DNA from 3 places in the Halomonas sp. 18071143 genome. Region 2 is predicted to be linked to each of the others. Evidence: predicted binding sites of a transcription regulator. Region 2 holds the regulator's gene; each other region holds the start of a gene.
What was found. The regulator sigma-54, encoded in region 2, starts transcription at its own class of promoters, with help from an activator protein. The targets are predictions, from matches to a motif close to TGGCACNNNNNTTGCTNT.

Region 1 (4,169 bases), 1.6 Mb from region 2:
TCGAGTTTTTCAGTATCAAAGTGCCCGATGGCCCGCTGACCTCACGCTTGCAGCACCTGAAGGTGGGCGACCAGATCATGGTCAGCCGCAAGCCGACCGGCACGCTGGTATGCGACGACCTGCTGCCCGGGCGCAACCTGTATATGCTCTCCACCGGCACGGGCCTGGCGCCGTTCATGAGCCTGATCCAGGACCCGGAAGTCTACGAGCGTTTCGAGAAGGTCGTACTCATTCACGGCGTGCGTGAAGTCTCCGAGCTGGCCTATGCCGACTTCATCACCAAGGAATTGCCCGCCCACGAGTACCTGGGTGAAGAAGTCGCCGAAAAGCTGGTGTACTACCCCACGGTCACCCGTGAAGAGTTCCACACCATGGGCCGCCTGACCGACCACATTCGCAGCGGCAAGCTGTTTGCCGACACCGGCCTGCCGCCCATCGACCCGCGTCAGGACCGCGCCATGATCTGCGGTAGTCCTGCCATGCTGGACGACACCAGCGCGCTGCTGGATGAGCTGGGCCTGAACATCTCCCCGCGCATGGGCGAACCAGGCGACTACGTCATCGAACGTGCTTTCGTGGAGAAGTAAGTCTAGCGGTGAAGGGTGAAGGGTGAAGGGTGAAGGGTGAAGGGTGAAGAATAGATCGTAGCCTTTGACACCCCTCATCTTATGCGCAAAGCCCTGCAAAAAGCCCCTGTGGATTTTATCCACAGGGGCTTTGTCTACTCGGCGCGACTGGCTCTTCACGCCTTGCCCTTCACGACTTACCCTTCACCGTTAGACAGCGTCTTTGCCGGTTTCGCCGGTACGGATACGAATCACCTGCTCCAACGGCATCACGAAGATCTTGCCATCGCCGATCTTGCCCGTATTGGCCACTTGGGTGATCGCATCGATGACCTGTTCGGCCATATCATCGTCCACGGCCACTTCCAGCTTCACCTTGGGCAGGAAATCCACCACGTATTCCGCCCCACGATACAGCTCTGTGTGGCCTTTCTGGCGACCAAAGCCTTTCACTTCCGTCACCGTAATACCCTGCACGCCGATATCGGAAAGCGACTCGCGTACGTCATCAAGCTTGAACGGCTTGATAATGGCTGAGATTAATTTCATGACCACATCCTCTGGTTATGCAACGGTTGTCTTGACCGGATACAAGGCGGCGCGACGTTGACCCTCCTCACGCCCGTTGCACTTAGCATACACCCGCCAGCCCCGAGAATAAAAAGCCCTTGTGCCTGGCACGTATATGCGCCGCTACATACGGCAAAAGGCCTCCCATCGGGGAGGCCTTGAGTAGCAGTGCCGCTTGCTATGGCACAGTGCTTATTTCTTGACGCCAAACTCAGGGTAGGCTTCCAGGCCACACTCTGCGATATCGACGCCTTCGTACTCTTCTTCTTCGCTGACACGGATACCCATGACCGCTTTCAGCACCAGCCACACCACCAGGCTCGCCAGGAATACCCAGCCGAAGATGCCCACGATACCGATCAGCTGCGCGCCGAAGGACGCATCGCCATTGTTCAGCGGCACGGCCAGCACACCCCAGATACCCACAACACCGTGAACCGAGATAGCACCCACAGGGTCATCCAGCTTCAGCTTGTCCAGCGTGACGATGGCAGCGACCACGATCAGACCACCGATAGCACCAATCACGGCGGCACCCAGCGCGGAAGGCGACAGCGGGTCGGCGGTAATGGCGACCAGGCCTGCCAGCGCACCGTTCAGTGCCATGGTCAGGTCCGCCTTGCGGAACCACAATTTGGCCAGCACCAGAGCTGCAATCACGCCACCCGCGGCCGCTGCATTGGTGTTCACGAACACTTGAGCAACGTTGTTGGCCGACACGGCATCCGACATTTTCAGCTCGGAACCACCGTTGAAGCCGAACCAGCCCATCCACAGGATGAAGGTACCCAGCGTGGCCAGCGGCATGTTGGCGCCCGGAATCGCGTGGATAGAACCATCCTTGCCGTACTTGCCCTTACGGGGGCCCAGTACCAGCACACCTGCCAACGCTGCAGCGGCACCGGCCATGTGGACGATACCCGAGCCCGCATAGTCAGAGTAGCCAACGCCATCCAGCCAGCCACCGCCCCAGGTCCAGTAGCCAGACACCGGGTAGATGAAGGCGGTCATGACCACGGCAAACGCCAGGAAGGCCCACAGCTTCATACGCTCGGCCACGGCACCAGAGACGATCGACATCGCCGTTGCGACGAATACGACTTGGAAGAAGAAGTCCGAACGCATGGAGTAGTAAGGGGCATCCTCACCACCGGCCAGCACCGCATCGACGCTGTTCTCGGCACCGATCAGGAACCCAAGGCTGGGCAGGAAACCGCCTTCGCCGCTGGAGTACATGATGTAGTAGCCCACCAGCAGGTACATGGTGCAGGCAATGGCAAACAGCGCAATGTTCTTGGTCAGAATTTCAGCGGTGTTCTTGGAACGCACCATACCGGCCTCGAGCATCGAGAAGCCGGCGGCCATCCACATGACCAGTACGCCGCAAATCAGGAAGTAAAACGTATCGAGCGCGTAGCTCAATTCTGTAAGCTCGTTCATCAGGTGTTCCCCGTGATCCAAGAGAAGTTATTGATGGGTCGTCGTTGTGTAGGCTGGCCTATACCGCGTCGGCGCCGCGCTCTCCGGTACGAATACGAATGACATCTTCCAGCGGCGTCACGAATACCTTGCCGTCACCGATCTTGCCGCTGTTGGCAGCGCTGCAGATGGCATCCAGCACGCTCTCCAGACGCGCATCGTCCACGGCCACTTCCACTTTCACCTTGGGCAGAAAGTCCACTACATACTCGGCACCGCGATACAGCTCGGTGTGGCCTTTCTGGCGACCAAATCCCTTGACCTCAGTAACCGTAATCCCCTGCACGCCGTTGTCGGCGAGTGCTTCACGAACGTCGTCAAGCTTGAAAGGCTTGATGATAGCGGTGATGAGTTTCATCCCGGATCTCCCCTGCTGGTTCAGTCCCACTCGGTGGAGAGCGGCGTGGCCGCCCGAATTTAGTGCTTGCCCTACTAATGCTCATACCGTGCCACTGGTTTTTTTCTTATTTAAATTCATGCCCTTAAACATTAAAAAATACGTTTCAAGAGCATCAGCAGGGCGACTATCCACCTCCTCCTACCCGCCACTGCACTAAAAAAGCACATCACCAAAAGCTCAATGCTTCTTTTTGATGCACGAGCGCATTGCAGGAGAAAACGCACGCGGGGCATGCGGATTGCCAAAGGGTTGCGTATCCTTACAGGTAAGCTATCCACATTTATGCGCCACCGTTTAAGGAGAGAGCCATGACGCCCCAGGATCGCATCAGCCGTTTAGCCCAGCAGATAGGCGACCGTTTACAGAACGCTTCCCAGGCCCCGGAAGACATTCAGAAAGGCGTGCAGCAAGTGGTGCGGGGAGCCTTCGACCGCCTGGAGCTGGTATCACGGGAAGACTTTGATATCTTGATGGATGTACTGCAGCGCACGCGCGCGCGCGTCGAGGCGCTGGAGCGTCAGGTAGCCAGCCTGGAAGCCACGGTGGAAGCAGCCAGCGCCGCACAGGCCACGCCCATGGAAGCCGAAGTACCACCAGCCCCCGCAGAGCCTGCCGAGCAAGACAAACCCACCCCAGGCAAGCCAGGCTGAAACAACGCTGGGTGCCTTTCCACAGGCCCCAGCATCTCCCTCCCCAAAAAATGAACAATAATCAATATCATTGACAGCATGAGCGAGCATGCTATCGTGCAGACTCGGCGTTAAATCTATCGGCGCTTTTTAGCACCATCACAGCGCATTTTTCAGGTCATTTAGCCCATTAGCTCATTGCCTCATGCGCCAGCCCTCCTGCGGTGCACCATCTGATATCACGCCACACGCAGGTATATGGCTTTGGCTGGACATCAGCGATTACCCCGGCGGTAACGAGTCTCTGAAACCTTGACAGCCGACCACCAGATCAAAACCCACTTGAGTCGCTAGGCCCGGGCATGGGCCGCGCGCCCTGCTCGGGCGTTTCCAGTTGCAATTGATAAACAGAATCGTTTAAATGAGGCGCTTATTGTCAGGTGCCCACTCCATGCGCTGCTTCTCCCGACTCCCAACCATAGCCCGTAGCTGCTGGCTTGCGGCAGCCTTGCTGTTTAGCGCCGC
Region 2 (4,169 bases):
ATGATGTTGGCGGCATCGGCTTTCTGCTGCTGTTTGTAAACATGAATGCGGGCTGAAAACTGCTGGCCGCACGTGACCAGCTTGGTGGCAGCGCGGGCGTGAAGGCCGCGTTGATTGGTCAGCGTTAAGGTTCTTTCAGGCACTCTGGTTCCTTTTTGCCGAGTGATATCAGGGTGAAGTCGTGTCGCTGGGGGGGATGGAAGAAGCGGCATCGACGGTAGCGGGTAATTCGCTTAGCGTGTACTGCAAGCCCAATTCCCGATGCCTGAGCTGAATGGCGCCAGTGCGCTTGACCAGCGCCTGCGCCAGTTGTTCCACCATGTAGACAGAGCGATGCTGGCCGCCAGTGCAGCCAATGGCCACGGTCATATAGCTACGTTGACTGCTTTGGTAGGCGGGCAGCCACTTGTCCAACCAGGCATGAATATCGTCACGCATGTCATCGACGATGGGGTAGCCGCCCAGGAAGGCCTGAATATTGGCATCGCGTCCGGTGAACTGCCGCAGGCTGGGGTCCCAATAAGGGTTAGGCAGGCAGCGCACGTCAAACACGATATCGGCATCCATGGGTACGCCCCGCTTATAGCCGAAGGATTCAAACGTCAGGGTCAGCTGGTCACGCCGTTGGTGAGCGACCTGATCGGTGATGCGACGGCGAAGATCGTGCACCGAGAGGCGTGACGTGTCGATCAACAGGTCGGCCAGATCGCGAATGTCGAGCAGCGTCTGCTCTTCCTTGTCGATGGCTTCTTCCAGGGTCATGTCACTATCCCGGGTCAGCGGGTGGCGCCGCCGGGTGGCCGAGTAGCGCTCCAGCAGAATGCGTGCGTCCGTGGTCAGGTAGATGACCTGAAAACGGATCTGGCGTTGACGTAGCTCTTCCAGTAACGCAGGCAACTGCTCCAGCGCCGTGGGCAGGTTGCGCGCATCGATGCTGACCGCCAGGTGAGTTCGCCCCCCTTGCTCGCGCAATTCATCGACCAGCGAGCCCAGCAGCATGGCGGGCAGGTTGTCGATGGCGTAATAGCCAAGATCCTCCAGCGCCTGTAGGGCGATGGACTTGCCGGACCCTGAGCGGCCGCTAATGATCACCAGCTGCATAGCGCATCTCTCTTGGGTATCAAAGGGATAGAGGGCTTGCCGTGTGCCTTGCTGCCTGGCAATGGCTGCGCTAGGCAGCCTGCTCGCGAATCTTGTCGGTCAGCAGCTCGAGCAATGCGCGCTGGCTACTGACATTGCGCAGCTGTTGGCGTGTGGCAGCGTCATTCATGATCGTGGCCACCTGCCCCAGCAGGGCCAGGTGCGTGTCATCGGCTTCTTCGGGAACCAACAGCACGAAGACCAGATCGACCGGGTCACCATCGATGGCATCGAAGTCGACGGGCTCGGCTAGCTTGAGAAAGCCAGCAATGGGCGTGCTGCAGTGAGGACTGCGTGCATGGGGGATGGCTACGCCATTGCCGATACCAGTGCTGCCCAGCCGTTCACGGCCAATCAGGCGACTGAAGACTTCCTGACTGTCCAGGCTGGGCGTGTTCTGAGCGATAAAGGTGCTGAAAAACTCCAGCACCCTTTTTTTGCTGCCCCCGGGCACGTCGTACAGCACGCGCTCCGGGGGGAGTATGGTTTCCAACGTCATCGGTTTAACGCACGCCAGCGCCTTGGGCGCGGGCTTGTGCTTTTTCCTTGTGTTTTACCAGCTGACGGTCGATTTTGTCCGCCAGGGCGTCAATGGCCGCGTACATGTCATTATCCTGCGCTTCCGCATGCAGGTCTGCTCCTGCGGCATGCAGCGTGCAAGCCGCTTGCTGGCGCTCCTTTTCGACAGATAAGGTGACCTGGACGGTCGTGATGTTGTCGTAGTGACGCTCAACGCGTTCCAGCTTTTCGTTTACGTAGTCACGCAAGGCGTCAGTCAGTTCAACGTGATGACCAGTGATGTTTACTTGCATTGACGTGCTCCTTATCCATCGGACTGTACTTCGATTGTAACCCTTTTTGGGCCATTGCAAAGCCCTCGCCGCGAGTTTGTTGGGCAAGAGCGTTTAACTAGCGCAAACGGCGTCGCTCGCTCGACGAAGGTATACCCATCGACTCTCGGTACTTGGCGACGGTGCGGCGTGCCACGGTAATGCCACCCTCTTCCAGCAGGGTGACCAGGCGACTGTCGGAGAGTGGCTTGCCTGGCGGCTCGTCCTGAATCAGTTTCTTGATGCGTGCTCGAATGGCCGTGCTGGAGTGGCTGTCGCCGCCCTCCTGGCCGCTGACCTGGCTGGAGAAGAAGTACTTGAGCTCGAAGACCCCGCGCGGGGTATGAATGTATTTCTGGGTGGTGACCCGGGAGATGGTCGATTCATGCATCTCTACCGCTTCGGCGATATCGGCCAGAATCAGCGGTTTCATGGCCTCTTCACCCTGCTCGAGGAAGCCTATCTGGCGGGCAATGATCTCGCGCCCCACGCGCAGCAGCGTGTCGTTGCGGCTCGACAGGCTCTTGATCAGCCAGCGAGCCTCCTGGAGGTGCTCTTTCAAAAACTGGTTGTCCTGGCTCTTGTCGGCGCGCTTGATCAGGCTGGCGTAGTCGGGCTGGATACGTAGCCGAGGCAGCGCTTCCGGGTTGAGTTCCAGATGCCAGCCCTCGTGATCGTGACGTACCACCAGGTCCGGCGTCACATAGCTGTCGTCGGTGACGCCGTAGGCGCTTCCGGGGCGAGGGTCAAGGCTGCGGATTAAACGAATGACATCGTCCAGCTGCTCGTCATCGAGGCTCAGGCGTCGTTTCAGCAGGCGCATGTCGTCCTTGCCCAGCGCTTCGAGAAACTGGCGTACCAGACGCTTGGCGGGCATCAACAGCGGAGTGTCTTCGGGTAGCGCGGCCAGCTGCAGCATCAGGCACTCGCGCAGGTCACGGGCGAACACGCCAGTAGGCTCGAACTGCTGCAGGCGCAGCAAGGTGTTTTCGACCTCGCGTTGGCTCAGGCCATCGTGGCCCTGCGCCTTGAGCCCCTCGCGGATGTCGTTGAGCGGCTGGGTCAGATAGCCGTTGGCATCCAGCGCATCGATGAGGCTCTCGGCAATGGCTTGCTCACGCGCAGAGAAGTCGGTCATGGCCAGTTGCCAGAGCAAGTGCCCGTGAAGGCTCTGCCCGGCCGCCTGGCGCTCGAAGTCCGGGCCTTCGCTACTGCCGCCCGCGCTGCCCATGTCCTGGTAGGTGTCGGACCAGTCGCTGTCCACGGAGAGCTCGTTGGGAATGCTGTCTGCCCACTCGGCTTCCTGAGGCTCGCTGACCGCCTGTTCGCCAAACTCATCCTCCTGTTCGAGCATGGGGTTGGCATCCAGCGCCTGCTGAATTTCTTGACGAAGGTCCAGCGTCGATAGCTGAAGCAGCGCAATGGCCTGCTGCAGCTGAGGTGTCATGGTCAGCTGTGTGCCGATGCGCAGTTGAAGAGAAGCTTTCATGACCATCTGAGAACCACTCGTTAATCAGAAAGCTCCACCCTAGAGCGACTCTCCGTTTGGTGCAAGTGCAATAAGCATGCCACTAAATAAAATGTCTTCGTGGGCCATTATTTAAAGGCGGAAGTCGGCGCCCAGGTAGACGTCGCGCACCTTCTGGTTATTGAGAATTTCCTGGGGGTTTCCACTGGCTATGATGTGTCCGTCGCCAACAATATAGGCAATATCGCAGATATCCAGGGTTTCACGCACGTTGTGGTCGGTAATCAGCACGCCAATATGGCGCTTCTTGAGCGCGCGTATGATCGACTTGATATCGCCCACGGAAATGGGGTCGACGCCAGCAAAAGGTTCGTCCAGTAGAATGAAGGCGGGCTCGGTGGCCAGCGAGCGGGCAATTTCCACCCGTCGCCGCTCGCCGCCCGACAGGCTCATGCCCAGGTTGTCGCGAATATGGGTGATGTGGAAGTCTTCCAGCAGGGATTCGAGCTTCGCTTCTCGGCTATTGCGGTCCAGCTCCCGGCGCGTTTCCAGAATGGCCATGATGTTGTCGGCCACCGACAGCTTGCGAAAGATCGATGCTTCCTGGGGCAGGTAGCCGATACCCGCCAGCGCGCGTTCATGCATGGGCGCCCGGGTCAGGTCGAGATCGTCGATGCCCACCTTGCCAGCATCGGATTTCACCAGGCCGACGATCATGTAGAACGAGGTGG
Region 3 (4,169 bases), 1.7 Mb from region 2:
GAGGTTTTGCTCGATGCTGAGGAGCGCTTCTCTGGCCGCGTCGGCGACCACCGGGTCATCGCCATTGGCCGCGCGATTGAGCGCCACACGGGCACGCGGATGCAGGCTGCCACGCAGCGCTTCCACGCCTTCCATCTGGCCCGCTTCGGTTTGATAAATGGCCAGTGCCTGCGCTAACCGGCGCTGCACCTGGCTATCCTCTTCTTCGGCAATCAGCGCTTCCAGAGGCTCGGCCAGCGTCTCGTCCACTTCGCCCAGCAGGCGCTCGGCGGAGGTACGGCGGCGTTCCACGTTGGGGGAGTAGAGGTCGACCACGGCGATGGCGCTGCGCAGCTGGTTGCGCAGGGCGTTGTTGATGCCGATACGGTTGAGGTCGCGGCGGGACATCTCGCCCAGCGGCTCGTCGGTCAAGGCATCGGCCACGGGCCAGTCACGCCCGGTGTTGTTCAACACCACGACGAAGCGACCCTCGCTGGTGCGCTGCAGGCGGCCATCGAGCAAGGCTTGCAGCCAATCCCGGGCGCGTTCGTCGTCGCTTTGCACAATGGCGTTGATGGCCTCGCCTTTGGCGCGGAAGTTCTCCACGTCCAGCGCTTCCAGCAGCGCCAGTGCCGCGTCGTCATCAGAAGGTGTGGTGGGGGTTTGTGCCTGCGACAACGTCGCCATGCTGAGCAACAGCAGACACAACACCCCAGAAAGGAAACGCCTCATGGGGTTCTTCCTTTGGTGATCATCAATGGGGAGAGATAGCGTGCTCCCTTGCCGCGAAGGCTCGCGGCAAGGGAGGGGGGTTACTCGGCGAGTGCCGCTTCGGCTTCTTCTGCTGCGGTGCTGCCACCGCACGAGCCGTTGGCGACGTTGAAGTTGCCGCAGCGCATCGGTGCACGCCAGTCAGCAATCAGGTCGCGAGAACCCGGCAGGTAATCCGACCAGGCATCGCCTGCCACGGTGGACGGCGTTTGCCAGACGATGTCGAACTGGCCGTTGTCCTGCACTTCACCGATCAATACCGGCTTGGTGATGTGGTGGTTGGGCATCATGGCGGCATAGCCACCGGAAAGGTTAGGCACGGTCACGCCGATGATGGCATCTTTCACCGCGTCCACATCGGTGGTACCCGCCTTACGCACCGCTTCGGCCCACATGTTGAAGCCGATGTAGTGGGCTTCCATGGGGTCGTTGGTGACCGCTTCTTCATCGCCCGTCCAGTCGATCCAGGCGTCGATGAAGTCGTAGTTGGCGTCGGTGTCCACGCTCATGAAGTAGTTCCAGGCGGCCAGGTGGCCCACCAGCGGCCCGGTATCGATACCGGACAGCTCCTGCTCACCCACCGAGAAAGCGATGACGGGAATATCCGCGGCATCGATCCCCTGGTTGGCCAGCTCACGGTAGAACGGCACGTTGGCATCGCCGTTGATGGTGGAGACCACCGCCGTGGGCTTGCCCTCTTCACCGAAACGACGGATTTCAGAGACGATGTTCTGCCAGTCCGAATGGCCGAACGGGGTGTAGTTGACCATGATGTCTTCTTCGGCCACCCCGTGCTCATCCTTCAGGAAGGCTTCCAGAATCCGGTTGGTGGTGCGCGGATAGACGTAGTCGGTGCCGATCAGCGCGAAACGCTCGATCCCGACTTCGTTGATCAGATACTCCACCGCAGGAATGGCCTGCTGGTTGGGTGCCGCGCCGGTGTAGAAGACGTTCTCGGAAGACTCTTCCCCTTCGTACTGTACCGGGTAGAACAGCAGGCCGTTCAGCTCTTCGAACACCGGCAGTACCGCCTTGCGGGATACCGAGGTCCAGTTACCGAACACCACGTCTACCTCATGCTGGGCCAGCAGCTCGCGGGCACGCTCGGCGAATAGCGGCCAGTTGGAAGCGGGGTCGACCACCACGGCTTCCAACTGACGCCCCAACAGGCCACCGGCTTCGTTCTGCTGGTCGATGAGCATTTCGACGGTGTCTTTCAGAGTCGATTCGCTGATGGCCATGGTGCCAGAGAGGGAGTGCAGAATACCCACCTTGATCGGGTCGTTGTCCTGGGCAACGGCCTGGGCGCTGGCGCCCATGATGGCGGCGGCCAGGGCGGCCGTGGCGAAACGGCCAAGGGTACGAGGGTGTGTCTTGCGTTGCGATGTGGTCACTTGAACCTCCTTGCACCCCTTGGAAGGGGCTTGTTATAGGCGCGTAGAGCGGGCATTCGCCCGCCGTGGGCTAATCCACCTTTCACACTGCAAGGGGTGCGCCAGATTGAATCAAAGCCTATTAAGACAATGACAATCAGACAGTTAGCGATACTCAAAAAAACCCGCATTGCGCCAGACGCACTAATTCAGGGCAAGCCGAGAGGCACCATGCACAGTTGTCATGCACCAGCAAAGCGCCTTGCACCAAAGAGGGGTGCATGCACACAAAAAAGCGCCCGGGGTTCCCCCCGGGCGCTGACAACGCCAAAACTCACTCCATCACCACCACCCAACAATCGCTTATTTGGCGGCCATGGCCTTCTGCTTGCGGCGCTTTTTCAGCAGCGGCATGCCCAGCGACAGAGCCGCAATGATCAGCAGTGACAGTGAAATAGGCTTGTCGATGAAGATGGACCAGTCACCTCCGGAAATCTGCAGTGCGCGGCGCATGGACTCTTCCATCAGGCTGCCCAGGATCAGCGCCAGAATCAGCGGCGCCGTGGGGAAGCCGAACAGCCGCAAGCCCAGGCCGATCAGGCCGAAGCCCAGCAGCAGCAGCAGGTCGAAGACGCTGAAGCTCATGCCGTAAACACCGATCATGCAGAAGATCAGGATCATCGAGAGCAGCAGCGGACGCGGCATATCGAGAATTTTGGCGATCAGCGGAATCAGCGGCAGGTTGAGTACCAGCAGGAAAATATTACCAATGTACATACTGGCAATGACCCCCCAGAACACGTCCGGGCGCTGCTCCAGCATCATGGGGCCAGGCGTCACGCCCATGACCAGCAGCGCACCCAGCAGCACCGCCGTGGTGCCCGAGCCAGGCACCCCCAGGGTCAGCAGCGGTACGAACGAGCCGGTACAGGCAGCGTTGTTGGCCGCTTCGGGAGCTGCCACGCCCTTGATGTTGCCCTTGCCGAAGGTGTCACCATCCTTGGCCAGGCGTTTTTCCATGCTGTAGCCCAGGAAAGAACCAATGGTGGCACCGGCCCCCGGCAGTACGCCGGTGAAGAAGCCCAGCACCGAGCTGCGGCTGACAGGACCTGCGATTTGCTTCATTTCACTGCCGCTCAGCTTGAGCGAGCCAATGGCATTGCGCGGCGCTTCCTTGCCACCGCCCCCACGCAGCAGCATGTAGAACACTTCCGCCAGGGCGAAGATACCCAGCGCCACGACCAGGAAGTCGATGCCGTCGAGCAGTTGAATCGAGCCAAAGGTGTAGCGCTCGATGCCGGTTTGCATGTCGATGCCGACGATCGAGATCATGACGCCGATCACCGCCGCAATCAGACCCTTCACCAGCGACTTGTCCGACAGCGAGACGACCGCCGTCAGGCCCAGCACCATGAGCGCGAAATATTCGGGAGGCCCAAAGCTGACCGCCACTTTGGAAAGCAGCGGCGCCACCAGCATCAAGAAGACGATGGAGACGGTGCCGCCAATGAACGACGCGTAGGCGGCAATGGCCAGCGCCTTGCCCGCCAAACCCTGCTTGGCCATGGGGTAGCCATCGAAAGAGGTGGCGACCGTGCCCGCCACCCCCGGCGCATTGAGCAGAATAGAAGAAGTCGAGCCACCGAAAATGGCCCCGTAATACACACCCGCCATCAGAATCAGGCCTGATGCAGGCTCCATTGAGAAGGTGATCGGAATCATCAGCGCCAGGGCGCTGATCGGGCCTAGGCCCGGCAACATACCGATGATGGTACCGGCAAACACACCGGCAAAGACGTAAGCGATGTTGATGGGCTCGAGCGCGATGCCAAAGCCGTACATCAAGTTGTTCAAGGCATCCATGGGCGTATCTCTCTTAAAAAACTACGGCAGGTGCGTGGGCACGGCGTATTCAGAACGGCAGGAGGCCAGTGGGCAGATACACATCCATGATGCGCGTCATGGTGATATACAGCGCCAGCACTACCCCCAGCGAAGCCGCCAGGTTGATGCCATGACGACGATACCCGTAATAGGCCGTCAGCC

Region 1: a site for sigma-54 is predicted at 3,050-3,067, ahead of KVY02_RS17280 (P-II family nitrogen regulator). Genes of this name have one in related genera too.
Region 3: a site for sigma-54 is predicted at 2,231-2,248, ahead of urtA (urea ABC transporter substrate-binding protein). Genes of this name have one in related genera too.

What each region holds. Positions count from the first base shown of each region.
Region 1 covers NZ_CP078120.1:3,685,602-3,689,770, forward strand. The annotation lists gene KVY02_RS17265 (ferredoxin--NADP reductase) at 1-587, shown strand, start outside; gene glnK (P-II family nitrogen regulator) at 777-1,115, opposite strand; gene KVY02_RS17275 (ammonium transporter) at 1,329-2,576, opposite strand; gene KVY02_RS17280 (P-II family nitrogen regulator) at 2,635-2,973, opposite strand; gene KVY02_RS17285 (accessory factor UbiK family protein) at 3,324-3,665, shown strand; gene KVY02_RS17290 (ABC transporter substrate-binding protein) at 4,096-4,169, shown strand, end outside.
Region 2 covers NZ_CP078120.1:1,433,222-1,437,390, forward strand. The annotation lists gene KVY02_RS06600 (HPr family phosphocarrier protein) at 1-143, opposite strand, end outside; gene rapZ (RNase adapter RapZ) at 169-1,101, opposite strand; gene ptsN (PTS IIA-like nitrogen regulatory protein PtsN) at 1,172-1,639, opposite strand; gene hpf (ribosome hibernation-promoting factor, HPF/YfiA family) at 1,644-1,952, opposite strand; gene KVY02_RS06620 (RNA polymerase factor sigma-54) at 2,050-3,465, opposite strand; gene lptB (LPS export ABC transporter ATP-binding protein) at 3,571-4,169, opposite strand, start outside.
Region 3 covers NZ_CP078120.1:3,639,420-3,643,588, forward strand. The annotation lists gene urtB (urea ABC transporter permease subunit UrtB) at 1-711, opposite strand, end outside; gene urtA (urea ABC transporter substrate-binding protein) at 792-2,144, opposite strand; gene KVY02_RS17050 (tripartite tricarboxylate transporter permease) at 2,487-3,986, opposite strand; gene KVY02_RS17055 (tripartite tricarboxylate transporter TctB family protein) at 4,036-4,169, opposite strand, start outside.